Regions from separate parts of the Psychromicrobium ferritrahens genome, predicted to be linked through region 2. Evidence: predicted binding sites of a transcription regulator. Region 2 holds the regulator's gene; each other region holds the start of a gene.

Region 1 (5,000 bases), 830 kb from region 2:
TGGGCATTCGCGGAGCCGCGGTATCGATGCCGTATAAAGAGGCGGTGATCCCGATGCTCGATAAACTCGATGCTTCGGCCGCGGCCATCGACTCGGTGAACACCATTGTCAACGACGACGGTGTGCTGACCGCCTACAACACCGACTATCTGGCGATCGAAAGACTGTTGAAAGAACACCGAGTGCCGGTTTCTTCCACAGTGCTGCTGCAAGGGTCCGGCGGAATGGCCAAAGCTGTCGCCGCAGCTCTGCGGGACGCCGGGTTCCGTTCGGTGACCGTACTGGCCCGCAATGAGACGACTGGCAAGGCACTCGCCGGGCTCTACGACTTCGACTGGGTCCCTGAGGTGGGCGAGCTGTCCGCTGAGCTGCTGATCAATGTCACTCCCTTGGGCATGCAAGGAGCGGACGCCGAGGTGCTGGCTTTCCCGCAGCGGGCGATCGAGGCAGCGCGGATCGTTTTCGACGTCGTCGCCCTGCCCGCTGAGACCCCGCTGATCAAGGCCGCCAGAGCGGCTGAGAAACACGTGATCTCGGGTGCGGAAGTGATAGCCATCCAAGCCGAGGAGCAATTCGTGCTCTACACCGGAGTCCGGCCGAGCCCCGAGCAGGTGCGGGAAGCCTCGGAGTTCTCCAGGGCGTAGTTGGCGTTCTGTGCGCTGAATCTAGTGCATAGGTTTCAGCGCCAGGCTTCAGCCTGAGACGGCTTCAACCACCGCGGCAACCCGGTCCTGGCCGATACGAGTCAGCACCAAGGTCGCCGTCGTCGAGCCTCTGGCCTTTTTAGGGCTGGAGCCCAGCAGCTGTTTGCGGAGCTCTTCAGGAGTTACAGCGGTACCGCGTTTTTTGATCTCCAAGCTGCCGATATTGTTCTCCCGTACCCAGCTCCGCAAACCCTTCACGTTGTACGGCAGGACCTCAAGAACCCTATAGGCGCGGGCGAAAGGGGTCTCGATCAGCTCGGGAGAGCAAAGGTAAGCGATCTGCGGGTCGATCAGATGTGCCCCCAGGTGGTTCGCCAGATCAGCTACCAGTCCAGCGCGGATCACCGCGCTGTCCGGTTCGTAGAGGTAGCCCTCCAGGGGGCCGATGGCCGCTTGCTGCTCCGCGGGCAGATAATCCACCGGGCTGCTCAGCTCCGCTGCGCCGTCTGGCCCGAGCAGCAGTGCTGCACGCCGAATTCCCGGTCTGGCCAGTGAGTTGAACCAGAGCGTCACCTCGACCAGCTCTCCAGCGACTGAAACCCACTGTGCCTCACAGCCTCCTGGAATCGACTCGTGCGGGATCCCAGGGCCCAGTTTGACTCCCACCTGCAAGCCGCGGTTGGCGAGTTGCTCGACAAAGGACAGCGGTGGTGAAAAGGCTTCCGGATCGAAGATCCGGGTGCTGCCGGAACTAGAGGTCGCTCGCCGCGCCGGGTCCAGCCAGACGCCGTCGACGTCGTCCAGAGCTACTGTGCTGGCTTCGGCCTGGAGCACTTTGGCATCGGGAAAAGGCATCAGATTGATGGTGGCGCAGGCAGCGGTGATCTCATCTTGTTCCACTGCGGTGACCTTGAGGTCGAGGGTGCTGAAGGCGAGCGAATCGGCACCCAGCCCGCAGCCCAGATCAGCGATGCTCTTCACCCCTGCTTGGGCGAATCGCTGGGCGTGCAATACCGCGACTTGCAGACGGGTGGCCTGCTCCAAACCGGTCTGGGTGAAGAGCATCTGCTGTGCGAATTCACCGAACTTGGCTGTGGCTTTGGTTCGTAGCCGGGACTGGGTAAGCACTGCCGAGGTCAGTTCCGCGGAGTGGCCGGCCTTACGCAGTTTCTCGGCTAGGGCCAGCGAGTCTTTTTCGGAGTATGGGCCGATGCTGGCCAATAAGTCCCAGCCCTCGGGGGTGAGCAAAGGGGAGATTGAGTCATCGGCCATGATGCTAAGCGTATCGCCCAGGTTCCCTATCCAGCTGTCCCACTGAATGTTGCAGATGAGGCGTAAGTAAACTTAAACAGTCCCCATCCTGCACTTTGTTAACACTCGGTGGGATAGCTGGCTGAGGTGTGGGGGATGGCTGAGGTGTAGGGGAGCTAATCGGCTTTGCCGTTCCGTGGGAGTTCGCTCTGAGCGGTAAAGATGACAGAAATTAGCACTCGCCTTGACCGAGTGCTAATCGGCTCATAGAGTCAGTATTAGCACTCTTACTACTAGGGTGCTAAGCCATCACGGCCTCAGCAGTTGCATATACCGGCACCGCGACGACGGTAACTGCAACATCTTGTCGAGTTGCCGTGGCCTTAAAAACCGCAGAGTTTACTGAGAAGGAGAGGTCCGAGTGTCGGTCTCTATTAAGCCTCTTGAGGATCGTATTGTTGTCCGCCAGCTGGAAGCCGAGCAGACCACTGCTTCGGGTCTGGTGATCCCGGATACCGCTAAAGAAAAGCCGCAGGAAGGCGAAGTTGTCGCTGTCGGCCCAGGCCGTGTCGATGACAACGGCAACCGCGTTCCGATCGATGTCGCCGTGGGCGACGTCGTGATCTATTCCAAGTACGGCGGCACCGAGGTCAAGACCGGCGGCGATGAGCTGCTCGTGCTCTCGGCCCGTGACGTCCTGGCCATCGTCGTCAAGTAGCAATTCCACGGCCGGTCTGTGGCTCGCAGAACCTGTGAACCACAGCCGAAGCTGAGTGGACCCTCTTCAGATGCCCCGGTCCACCGAGTCCGGGGCATCTGTCAGATAAGGACAAAGACTTATGGCTAAACAGATTGAATTCAATGACGCCGCCCGGCGTTCCCTGGAGGCGGGCGTTGACCGCCTGGCCAACGCTGTCAAGGTGACCCTTGGTCCGCGCGGCCGCAATGTCGTGCTCGCCAAGCAGTGGGGTGCCCCCACTATCACCAACGACGGCGTGACCATCGCTCGCGAGGTCGAGCTGGACGATCCCTACGAGAACCTCGGCGCGCAGCTGGCCAAGGAAGTCGCCACCAAGACCAACGACGTCGCCGGTGACGGTACCACCACGGCCACCGTGCTGGCTCAGGCCCTGGTCAAGGAAGGCCTGCGGAACGTAGCGGCTGGTGCAGCTCCGGGTGCGCTCAAGCACGGCATCGAGGTCTCGGTCGAGGCGATTGCGGCCCGTCTGCTGGAGAACGCCCGCGAGGTCTCCGGTGGCCAGGTGGCCAGCGTCGCCTCGATCTCCGCGCAGAGCACCGAGATCGGTGAACTGCTCGCTGAGGCTTTCGACAAGGTCGGCAAGGACGGTGTGATCACTATCGAGGAATCCTCCTCGATGCAGACCGAGCTGGTGCTCACCGAAGGCATGCAGTTCGACAAGGGCTACTTGTCACCGCATTTCGTCACCGATCACGAGCGCCAGGAAGCTGTTCTGGAAGACGCCTTGATCCTGATCAACCAGGGCAAGATCTCCTCGATCCAGGAGTTCCTGCCCTTGCTGGAGAAGGTGCTGAAGGCTTCCAAGCCGCTCTTCATCATCGCTGAAGACGTCGACGGCGAAGCGCTGTCCACGCTGATCGTGAACAAGCTGCGCGGCACCTTGAACGTGGTTGCCGTGAAGGCTCCCGGTTTCGGTGACCGCCGGAAGGCCATGCTGCAGGACATCGCGATCCTGACCGGTGGCCAGATCGTCTCCCCGGAGATCGGTCTCTCGCTCGATCAGGTCGGCCTGGAGGTGCTCGGTACCGCTCGTCGGATCACCGTCACCAAGGACAATACCACGATTGTCGACGGTGCTGGCACCGAGCAGGACGTGGCGGATCGGATCGCGCAGCTGCGCGCCGAACTGGACCGCACCGATTCGGACTGGGATAAAGAGAAGCTGCAGGAACGCCTGGCGAAGCTCGCCGGCGGCATCGGCGTGATCAAGGTCGGCGCAGCCACCGAGGTCGAGCTGAAGGAGAAGAAGCACCGCATTGAAGATGCTGTTTCCTCCACTCGTGCAGCCCTTGAAGAAGGCATTGTGGCCGGTGGTGGCTCCGCTCTGGTGCAGGCTGCCAAGGCTCTCGATGAGAGCGCCGAGGTCAAGGCCCTGGAAGGCGACGCCGCGACGTCGGTCGGCCTGGTGCGCCGCGCTCTGGCGCAGCCGCTGCGCTGGATCGCGGAGAACGCCGGACACGATGGCTATGTGGTGATCGACAAGGTCAGCCAGCTGCCCGACGGCCACGGTTTCAATGCCGCGACCGGCGAGTACGGTGACTTGATCGCCCAAGGTGTTATCGATCCGGTCAAGGTGACTCGTTCGGCGCTGCGCAATGCGGCCTCGATCGCGGCCCTGGTGCTGACCACAGAAGCCCTGGTAGTGGAGAAGCCCGAAGAGGATGAAGATTCTCATGCGGGGCACAACCACTAATTAGCTCAGCTTCAAGTGATGGCGAGTGCGGACCTCCGCACTCGCCATCCACTTTTAACCCTCCTTCTTTACCCAAGTTTTACCCAGTTATCCCATTGAGTGTTGCTGGTGTGGCCAATGTGACTGATCCCGGTGAACTTTCATAACTTTGGCAACATTCACTGGGATAGCTGGGCGCGGGGGTTGGAGGATCTGGGCTTGAGTTATGTGGAATAGCTGAGGCTTCGGATTCGTTTAGAATGTAATCAAGCACAGGCCAGGCCCGTAATCACGTGCCGGTCATCGGTTGCAGGCAGACATCCTTTACCCGTATTTCGCCGATACCAGCATTAGGTGACCATGACTCAGAATGAACCCAACGATCCGTTTTCACTGATCGGCTTGACCTACGACGACGTGCTGCTCCTCCCGGGGCACACCGACGTCATCCCCTCGGAGGCAGACACCTCTTCTCAGCTTTCTAAGCGCATCTCGGTGCAGACCCCTTTGCTCTCCGCCGCGATGGACACCGTCACGGAATCCAGAATGGCCATCGCGATGGCTCGTCAGGGCGGACTGGGAGTGGTGCACCGGAATCTCTCCATCGACGATCAGGCCGAACAGGTCGATCGGGTGAAGCGCAGCGAATCCGGGATGATCACCAACCCGGTGA
Region 2 (5,000 bases):
TGGCCCGGCGTGCTTGTTTAGCGGCTGCCTGCACGGTTTTACGCCATTTAGCCAATGCTTTTTCGGCCCGCTCAGCCTTCCAGCGGACAATAGAGCGATCCGCCTGCCAGGGGACGATAGCGTCAACCCCGAGTTCTGTCGCTGTTTCGATAGCGAGTTCATCTCTGCCATCCTTGGCCAGCGCCTGGACCAAAACCAACCGGGGCTCGGCGACCGGTTCCACTAGCCGCTCCTCAATACTGACCTCCAGCGCGCCCTGCCCCACGCTTGTCACGGTACCCCGCAAACGCAATCCCTTGCCGTCCACCAGGTCGATGGCTTCACCCGGCGTCAAGCGTTTCACCGTGGCGGCGTGATGCCCCTCGGTGCCGCCGAGCTCAAAAACCTCGCCGACGGTCAGCTCGCTGACTTCGGCCGGATCAACAAAAAAGATTGGATTCGTCACGATCTGAGTTTACGGGCTGCGCCGAGCTCAGCGGACAGCACGGACGGTGCCCCGGATCGCTCCAGAACCCCGTCCGTGCAGTTCTTGCAGTTCCTAGTGACCGCCGAGCTTATCGCGCAGCTTGGCGAAAACCCCACCGGAAGCGGTCAGCTTGCCCTCGGTGAACTGCTCGCCGCGGAGCGCCGCGAGCTGCTTGAGCAACTCTTCCTGGGCCGCATCGACCCTGGTCGGCGTCTCAACGTTGAGTTCGACTTTCAGATCGCCGCGGCCCTGTCCACGCAGATGAGTCACGCCCAGCCCGCGTAACGTGAGCACTTCACCGGACTGAGTTCCGGGTTTGACGTTGAGCTGCTGAGGACCGTCAAAAGTTTCGATGGTCAATTCGGTGCCCAGCGCAGCCGCGGTCATTGGTACATTGACGCTGGCCTGCAGATCGTCCCGCTCGCGAGAGAACAAGGTATCGCGGTTGACCCGCATCTCGACGTACAGATCGCCCGCTGGGCCACCCGCCGGGCCAGCCTCGCCCTGAGCGGCCAATTGAATCCTGGTTCCGGTGTCCACCCCGGCGGGCACCTTGATGGTCAGCGAACGCCGAGAACGCACTCGACCCTCTCCCATGCATTCATTGCAGGGCTCCGGGATCACGGTGCCATGCCCCTGACAGGTGACACAGCTGGCAACCGTCATCACTTGGCCCAAAATGGAACGCACCGGGCGCTGCACCTGACCACTGCCATGGCAGATATCGCAGGTCTGCTCCGTGGTGCCCTCGCGGCAGCAGGACCCGTGACAGGTCTCGCAGAGCACCGCAGTGTCGACCTCGATTTTCTTATTGACGCCGAAGACCGCCTCGCGAAGCTCGATGCGGACGCCGATCAAGGCGTCCTGACCACGCTGCTTGCGTGGAATGGGCCCCTGTCCCTGGCCTCCCTGACCGCCGAAGAAGCTCTCGAAAATATCCTGGAAGGCAAAGCCCTGACCCGAGAACCCGGCCCCGAAACCGCTATCGGTGCCGTTTTCATTGCCCGTGGTGTCATAGACCCGGCGTTTTTGCGGGTCGGAAAGCACCTCGTAGGCATGAGAGACATCCTTGAACTTCTCCTCAGCATCCTCACCCTGGTAGACATCGGGGTGGTACTGACGGGCAAGCTTACGATAGGCCTTCTTGATTTCCTCACCGGTCGCGTCGCGGGCAACCCCCAACACCTCATAGTGATTACTCAATGTCGCTCTTTCTCTTTCTGTCGGAGTCTGACGACCGGCTTAGCCGGCCAAAATTCGGGAGAGGTACCGGGCAACCGCGCGCACCGTCGCCATGGTATTCGGGTAATCCATCCGGATCGGGCCGAGCACGCCGAGCTTGGCTGAGCTAGCACCATAGGCGGTGGCCACCACGGATGCTTCGGAGAGAGAGTCGTAAGAGTTCTCTCGGCCAATGCTGACCGCGACGCCGCGAGCGTCCTGTGCCATCTCGGAGAGCAGCCGAAGCATCACGACTTGCTCCTCCAAGGCGTCGAGGACCGGGCCGATGCTGAGCGGGAAGTCGACGTTCGAACGGGTCAGGTTGGCGGTCCCAGCCACCATGAAGCGTTCCTCTTTGGCGGATTGCGCGAGGGCCGCCAGGCCGTTGGCGAGCACCTGAGCGGCTGAGCTCAGCACAGCCGGGGTCAGCCCGAGAACGGCTTCGAGGACGAGCGGCAGCTGGTTCACCGGAGCGCCTACCAAGACGGAGAGGAACTGATGCCGCAGCCCGGAGAGCTCCTCCGAATCGACTTGCTGACCCAAGTCGAAGACGCTTTGCTCGACCTTGCCATTGTCCAGGATCAACACCACGAGCGCCTGATGAGCCGCTAATGAGACAAATTCGACGTGGCGGACCGAGGCATTGGACGACGTCGGATACTGCACTACCGCGACCTGATTGGTCAGCTGAGCTAGCGTCCGCACCGTTCGTTCCAGGACGTCGTCCAAATCTGCCGGACCACTCAGTACCGCCTGGATAGCGCGTCGCTCGGCGACGGAGAGCGGCTTGACCTCGGTGATCCGGTCGACGAAGAGGCGGTACCCCTTGTCGGTGGGAATCCGGCCAGCCGAAGTGTGCGGGGCCGTGATCAGCCCTTCTTCCTCGAGTGCCGCCATATCGTTGCGGATCGTCGCACTGGATACTCCGAGGTGATGCCTGTCGACCAGGGCCTTGGACCCTACAGGTTCACGAGAATTGACGTAGTCTTCCACGATGGCACGAAGGACCTCGAGTTTGCGCAGCTCGCTCATCCTTACCTCCTTGCCGAACGCCTGATTCCGAGTGTCAATTAGCACTCACCTCATCCAAGTGCTAAGTCTAGTACGTCATTTCATCCGATGATTCCGGCTGGCAGGCGTGTCAGCCCTCGGCGAACCAGGGCATAGTCCAAACTTGAAGAGTGACTTCCTCCTTTGATTACGGCTCCTGGGGCCCGGGCCAGGCTCTGACGAAACCGGCTCGCGCACAGCTGCCTCAGGTTCCTGCTTCGCGAGGCACTGTTTTCGAGGATGTACAGAGTGGCTGGGTTGGTGCGGTAGTCCGCATAGAGAAGTCCGGCGGCATGCACATCATGGTGCTGGAGGACCGTCGCGGCAAGACGAAGTCCTTCCAGCTGGGTTTTGGTTTTCTGGTTGACGGCGTGCCGGTGGAGGCGGTCGCTCCGCAGCAGGCGGCCAGCCCGACGGGTTCGACGGCGCAGCGTACCGCTTCTGGCTCCGTGAAAGTCAGCGGTCTCAGGGCGAGAACAGCACGCGCCAGCCGGATCTGGGTGGAAGGCAAGCACGATGCCGAATTGGTTGAGAAGGTCTGGGGTGATGATCTTCGTCTAGAGGGCATCGTGGTAGAGCCGCTGGGAGGGATCGACGAGCTGGCGGCGGCGATCCGAGATTTTCAGCCTGGTCCGCACCGTCGACTGGGCGTGCTGGTGGATCATCTGGTTCCGCGTTCCAAAGAATCCAGGATCGCTGCCGAGTCGATGGCGCTGCCCGGTGCAGCGGGGAACGTGTTGATCGTCGGGCATCCCTATGTCGATGTTTGGCAGGCGATCAAACCCCAGGCGCTGGGTATCGATGCCTGGCCCGTGGTTTCTCGGGACACTGAATGGAAGATCGGCATCCTCCGTGCTTTCGGCTGGCCGCACACCGAACAAGCCGATATTGCTCAGGGCTGGAAACGTCTTCTCGGAAGAGTCACCACTTACGCCGATCTAGAACCCTCGCTTTTGGCTCGGGTTGAGGAAGTCATTGATTTCCTTACGGCTGAAGTATCCTGAAGTAAGTATTTCTTTTTGACCGTGAACTGAGCGAGGACAGGTAGTGATTTTTCCTGAGGGTGAGGATGACGCCGGGCAGCAAGCCGAACGTCACACCCAGCAGTTTGAGCCGATGTCCGCCCGCGCGCTTCCGCTGACCGCTACCGAGGACCGGCAATTCGCCTTTCTGGCGCACTGCGGTGGCATCCTTGGCTGTTTTCCGGCGCTCGTCATCTACTTGATCTTCAAAGATCGAGGACCTTTTACCGCTCAGGAATCGAAAGAAGCACTTAACTTCACCTTGCCGCCCACCGCGGTCGCGATCCTGATGAATGTGCTGGCGATGACAGTTCCGGTGATCGGCAGCCTGTTCGCGATCATCGCTGCAGCCATCTGGGCCACCCTCACGGTTTTCTCGGTGATCGCCGCCATCCACGTCAATCGTGGAAACCCTTACCGCTACCCCTTTAACCTGCGGCTAATCCATTAGCAACTCGCGGATCACTCCGTCCGCGAGCAACCTGCCTTTCACCGTCAAGACCAGCTTTCCGCGAAAAGCGTCTTGCGGTTCGATGAGTTCACGAGCGATCAGCGAGGGGACGGCTCTCTTGCCGTTCGCAGCGAGAGAATCGATCGGCAAACCTTCTGCCAACCGAGCACCTAGCATGACGTTCTCCAGTTGCCTGGTCGGCTCGTCGAGTACTTCTCTGGCGGCTGCGGGTGAGGCACCGCTTTGCAGTCTCTGGGCATAAGCGATGGGGTGCTTCACATTCCACCAGCGCACCCCGCCGAGATGGGAATGCGCTCCAGGGCCAACGCCCCACCAATCGTCACCCCGCCAATAAGCGAGATTGTGCTGGCAGGCGTCTTCAGGGGTGCGGGCCCAGTTGCTGACTTCGTACCAGTTCAGACCGCCCTGGGAGAGCAATTCCTCGGCGAGTAAATATTTCTCGGCGTGATCGTCGTCGTCGATCGTTGGAACTTCACCGCGTCGGATCTGGGCAGCGAGCCGGGTTCCCTCTTCGACAATGAGCGCATAGGCGGAGAGATGGTCCGGCGAATAGCTCAGCGCTTCCTCAACCGAAACCCGCCAATCCTCCATGCTCTCCCCTGGCGTGCCGTAAATCAGGTCGATACTGACCTTGAGGCCTGCTTGTCGCGCCCAAGCGACCGCTTGGGGTACCCGTTCCGGGCGGTGCGTCCGGTCGAGCACCTTCAGCACGTGAGGCACCGCTGATTGCATGCCGAAAGAGACCCGGGTGAAGCCAGCCTCAGCGAGC
Region 3 (5,000 bases), on a different contig from region 2:
CGTCGTCTGGCAACTCCACTGAAAGCGCCTTCCATGAGTAACTACCCGCGGGATGAATTCGACAATGTTCCGGAATCGTCCTCACGTCAGGGCGTTCACCGTTCGGTGATGTCTGAACCTCGCCGGAGCCTCTGGCCTATTCTGGCTTTCGCCGTCGTCGCCCTGGTGATCGGTGCGGTGGCTTTTCTGGTGATTCCGAAGCTCATCGGCGGAGCATCGACCGCGGCTGGGGACAGCAGCTCTAGCGCGTCCTCCAGTTCCACTGCGACCGCGACAAGGCCGAGTGCTTCACCCACCACCCCACCACCCACCACCCCTCCGCCGACGACCTCTAAGCCTCCGACGACGCCGAGTGCGCCGCCGCTGGATAAAACCCAGCCGGTCAATGTCTATAACGGTGCGGGAATCGGCGGTCTGGCAGCCCGGGTGGCTCAACAAGTGCGCGGTGATGGCTGGGTCGTCCCGATCAGCGCCAACTGGAGTGGAGTTCCGCAGCCAAGCTCGGCGATTTTCTACAATGGAGCCAGCCAGAAGACTAATGCCGAGGAACTGGGTAAATTGCTCGGCATCACTCGGTTGGTGGATACCGCTGAACTCGGTGTTCCGCTTGCAGTGGTGCTCGGCCCGGGTGCCCAGTAGCACTTTCGGCCAGGAGCACCTTCAGATGGCACTCTTTGGCACCACACCCGGTGTATCTCCCGGCTTTCCGAGCCGGGTCTGGCTACAGTTGTCAGCAAGCCGCTAGCCGGTGGCAGGGGCAGAAGCAAGGACGCTAGAGCGGGAGTCGTGATGAAGAAGCCGAGAAGTATCGGACTAGTGGGCTTCTTCGCCGTGGCACTGCTGCTCGCTGCCTGCTCGGGGCAGACCGGAAACGCCCGGATCGCCTCTCCTCAGCCTTCCGGCGTCGAAGTGCTGACCATCGGCTTGCTCCTGGACAACACCGGCGATCAGTCTTTTTTGAATCCAGCTCAGCAGGCAGCCGCGAAATTGGCTGTCCAGCAACTCAACCTGGCCGGTGGAGTGAACGGCCAGTCGGTCGAGCTGCTGCCATCCGACCCGGCTGACTCAATCGCCGATCAGCTCAGGAAATTGAGCGCTGGAAAGGCCTCGGTAGTGATCGGTCCCACCGATTCGGCTCAGGCGAGCGAGGCGATCGCAGCGCTCAGCAAGAGTCGCACCGTGCTGATCTCTCCGGCGAATGCAGCAACCGCACTGAATAAGGTCAGCAGCGGGGGCTATTACTTCCGTACCGCTCCGGTGGAAACCATGCAGGCGAAGCTGCTGGCCCGGTTGGCGGCGGACTCGGCCAAGGGTCAGAAGATTGCGGTGCTGTATGAATCCGCTGACAGCAGCAAGGAGATCGCTCAACAGGTGATTTCCGCGGTAGCCGATTCCGGGGCTCAGCAGACAGTCTCGATTGAGGCTTCAGATGCGGCAGCCGCCGCCGCAAAGGTGAAGGCTGAGAAGGCTGGATCCGTTGTAGTGATCGCACGGCAGCGTAGCCAGCAGATTCTGGCGGAATTAGCCAATGCTCAAGTGCCGGGTTCCACGCTTTTGCTGGACGACGGGGCAACTTCTTCGTACGGAGCCAATCTCGCGCTCAATGCGCTTCAGGGTGCCCAGGGGATTCTTCCCGGCGTCTTTCCGCCCGCGGCATTCCAGGAAGAACTGCTGAAAATTGATCCTGCCTTGACGTCGCTGAACTACGCGGCGGAGAGCTATGACGCTGTGATGCTCTCGGCCTTGGCGGCGATCAGGGCCAAAGACTCTTCGGGGGCCTCAATCGCTTCCCGGCTGATCGAGGTTTCGGGTGGAAGCGGCAACGGTCAGAAATGCCAGCAGCTATCCGACTGCCTCTCTCTGCTCAGCCAGGGAAAAGCCATCGATTATGACGGCGTCTCCGGGCCGGTCAACTTTGATGATCAAGGAAATATCACGGTGGCGAACTATCTGGTCTATCGCTACGGGGCCGGAAACCTTCCGGTGCTGAACCGCAGCGAACAAGTGAAATAGCTCTCTGAGGTTCGACCGCTCCCGGGTTTTATCGCTCATAGTGCTGCGCTCCGCCCCGACTGGGGCGGAGCGCAGCACTATGATGAATCGCCCCAGTGCTTAGTCCCGCAGTGGAACACCCCTGGCATCGGTGCGGAAGTTCTGCGAACCGGTGAGAATCAAAATACCTTCGATGAGTCCCCAGACGAAGGAGACGAAGGAGAGGATTCCCAGCGAGAGCACAGTGATCAGCAATTGCGCCACGGCCTTACCGATATAGCCCAGGTAGAAGTTGTGGATTCCCAGAGAGCCGAGGAAGATGCCGAGCAGGCCAGCTGCGATCTTTGACTTGGCATCGCCGCCCGCTGCGTAGGGTTGCTGATAAGGCTGCTGGTAGTAACCCTGCTGCGGAGGCGCCTGCTGATAGTTGGGCTGCTGATTGAAAGGAGCCGCCGGTGGCACCTGCGGAGCCTGATATTCGAAGCCCTGCGACGGAGCAGAAGCCTGAGGAGCAATAGGCTCAGTCGGTGCAGAGGGCGGGCTGAAGGGCGAGTCCGTCGGCTCCGACGGTTTATCCGCTCCGGCTGCCCCTGGGGTTTCACTCATGGTCATCTCCTTGCCTGAGGCATCCATAGATACCTTCTGCGTTATATATCTTCTTCTCTGGAAGATTATCCAAGAATTTTAGCGAAAACCAGAGTTGTTCCATTCAATGGGTGAGAATCGAGGGTATTCCCTGAGCGAAACTCCGGTTCGAGAGGTCATCTCCGCTTGCACTCTCTACCCGTGAGTGCTAATTATTGACTTAGCACTCTCCCATGCTGACTGCTAATTTTTAGCGGCCGGTCGGGGAGCCGACTGGTTCGGTGAGGCAGCGCGCGGAATGTACCGAATGCATGATGCGCCTGTCGTCCGTCGCGGGCACCTGACCGGTTATGAGAACTCACATGATTGTCCCGAAAGGACTGAAGCCTCCATGGCCAAAATCATTGCATTCGACGAAGAGGCGCGCCGCGGTCTCGAACGGGGTCTGAACACCCTGGCCGACGCCGTCAAGGTGACCCTCGGCCCGCGCGGCCGCAACGTCGTCTTGGAAAAGAAGTGGGGCGCTCCCACGATCACCAACGATGGTGTTTCCATCGCCAAGGAGATCGAGTTGGAGGATCCTTACGAGAAGATCGGCGCCGAGCTGGTCAAGGAAGTTGCCAAGAAGACTGATGAGGTCGCTGGCGACGGCACCACCACGGCGACCGTGCTGGCTCAGGCCCTGGTCCGTGAAGGTCTGCGCAACGTCGCAGCCGGAGCTGATCCGCTGAGCCTGAAGCGCGGCATCGAGAAGGCAGTTGCCGCCGTCACCGAGCAGCTGCTCGCTTCCGCCAAGGAAGTTGAGACCAAAGAAGAGATCGCCGCTACCGCCTCGATCTCCGCCGCTGACACCCAGATCGGCGAATTGATCGCCGAGGCCCTGGATAAGGTCGGCAAAGAGGGCGTCATCACGGTTGAGGAATCCAACACCTTCGGGCTGGAACTCGAGCTCACCGAGGGCATGCGCTTCGACAAGGGCTACATCTCGCAGTACTTCGTCACCGACGCCGAGCGTCAGGAGACCGTGCTGGAAGATCCTTACATCCTGGTGGTCAACTCCAAGATCTCCAATGTCAAGGACATGGTTGCCATCCTGGAGAAGGTCATGCAGTCCGGCAAGCCGCTGCTGATCATCGCCGAGGACGTGGAAGCCGAAGCACTCGCCACCCTGATCGTGAACAAGATCCGTGGCCTGTTCAAGTCCGTCGCCGTGAAGGCTCCGGGCTTCGGCGACCGCCGCAAAGCTCAGCTGGCCGATATCGCCATCCTGACCGGTGGTCAGGTCATCTCCGAAGAGGTCGGTCTGAGCCTGGAGAACGCTACCCTGGACCTGCTGGGCCAGGCTCGCAAGGTTGTCGTCACCAAGGACGAGACCACCATTGTCGAGGGCGCGGGCGACGCCGATCAGATCGCTGGCCGGGTCGCTCAGATCCGTGCCGAGATCGACAACTCAGATTCCGATTACGACCGCGAGAAGCTGCAGGAGCGCCTGGCCAAGCTGGCCGGTGGCGTGGCAGTGATCAAGGCCGGTGCGGCGACCGAGGTCGAACTCAAGGAGCGCAAGCACCGTATTGAGGACGCCGTGCGTAACGCTAAGGCTGCCGTTGAAGAGGGCATCGTCCCCGGCGGTGGCGTGGCGCTGATCCAGGCTGGTGTGAAGGCTTTCGAGAACCTGAAGCTCGAAGGCGACGAGGCAACCGGCGCCAATATCGTGAAGGTCGCCATCGATGCACCACTCAAGCAGATCGCGATCAACGCGGGCCTCGAAGCCGGTGTTGTGGTGGACAAGGTTCGCGGCCTGCCGATCGGCCATGGCCTGAACGCTGCAACCGGTGTTTACGAGGATCTGCTCGCCGCCGGCGTGAACGATCCGGTCAAGGTGACTCGCTCTGCGCTGCAGAACGCCGCCTCGATCGCTGGCCTGTTCCTGACCACCGAAGCCGTGGTTGCGGATAAGCCGGAGAAGAAGTCTGCCGCTCCCGCTGGTGGCGACGACATGGGTGGCATGGGCGGAATGGGCGGCTTCTAAGCCCTCTTCACCCTTCCTGATTTACCCGCGAGGGCCCCGCATCCACGGATGCGGGGCCCTCGCTCTTTACTCAGATTCCTGAAACGCTGTGACGCCTAGGAGCGTTGCTGCCACCGAGGGCCGTTGTCGCCCCTGGACAGCGACTCTCAGCATCACAGTGTCCGCTCAGAACAGCTTCTGGGCTTTGCTCTCTTCGGATTCTTCCAGTTCGAGCAGGAAGACCTTGCGCTCGATGCCTCCGGCGTAGCCGGTCAGCTTACCGTCTTGGGCGATCACCCGATGGCAGGGGATGAGGATGCTCAGTGGATTGGCGCCGACCGCGGCTCCCACTGCCTGTGCCAGGCTAGGGTCACCCAGTTGTTTCGCCAGTTCGCCGTAGCCGATCGTCTGCCCG

Evidence for each region. Region 2 encodes HrcA, which represses chaperone genes, less so after heat shock. Its sites were predicted from a motif close to TTNGCACTCGNNNNNNNCGAGTGCNAA; they were not measured.
Region 1: the regulator HrcA is predicted to act here: its motif matches at 2,128-2,154, upstream of groES (co-chaperone GroES).
Region 3: the regulator HrcA is predicted to act here: its motif matches at 2,798-2,824, upstream of groL (chaperonin GroEL).

The regions. Positions count from the first base shown of each region.
Region 1 is NZ_JBDLLW010000001.1:985,401-990,400, reverse strand. Features, by position in the region: gene ABDK06_RS04560 (shikimate 5-dehydrogenase) at 1-644, shown strand, start outside; gene ABDK06_RS04555 (THUMP-like domain-containing protein) at 693-1,916, opposite strand; gene groES (co-chaperone GroES) at 2,317-2,613, shown strand; gene groL (chaperonin GroEL) at 2,735-4,348, shown strand; gene guaB (IMP dehydrogenase) at 4,688-5,000, shown strand, end outside.
Region 2 is NZ_JBDLLW010000001.1:153,902-158,901, reverse strand. Features, by position in the region: gene ABDK06_RS00720 (16S rRNA (uracil(1498)-N(3))-methyltransferase) at 1-445, opposite strand, end outside; gene dnaJ (molecular chaperone DnaJ) at 539-1,669, opposite strand; gene hrcA (heat-inducible transcriptional repressor HrcA) at 1,709-2,719, opposite strand; gene ABDK06_RS00705 (DUF3097 domain-containing protein) at 2,869-3,741, shown strand; gene ABDK06_RS00700 (DUF4870 domain-containing protein) at 3,854-4,210, shown strand; gene hemW (radical SAM family heme chaperone HemW) at 4,199-5,000, opposite strand, start outside.
Region 3 is NZ_JBDLLW010000003.1:317,191-322,190, reverse strand. Features, by position in the region: gene ABDK06_RS13490 (LytR C-terminal domain-containing protein) at 34-639, shown strand; gene ABDK06_RS13485 (ABC transporter substrate-binding protein) at 790-2,013, shown strand; gene ABDK06_RS13480 (TM2 domain-containing protein) at 2,113-2,598, opposite strand; gene groL (chaperonin GroEL) at 2,969-4,606, shown strand; gene ABDK06_RS13470 (methylated-DNA--[protein]-cysteine S-methyltransferase) at 4,772-5,000, opposite strand, start outside.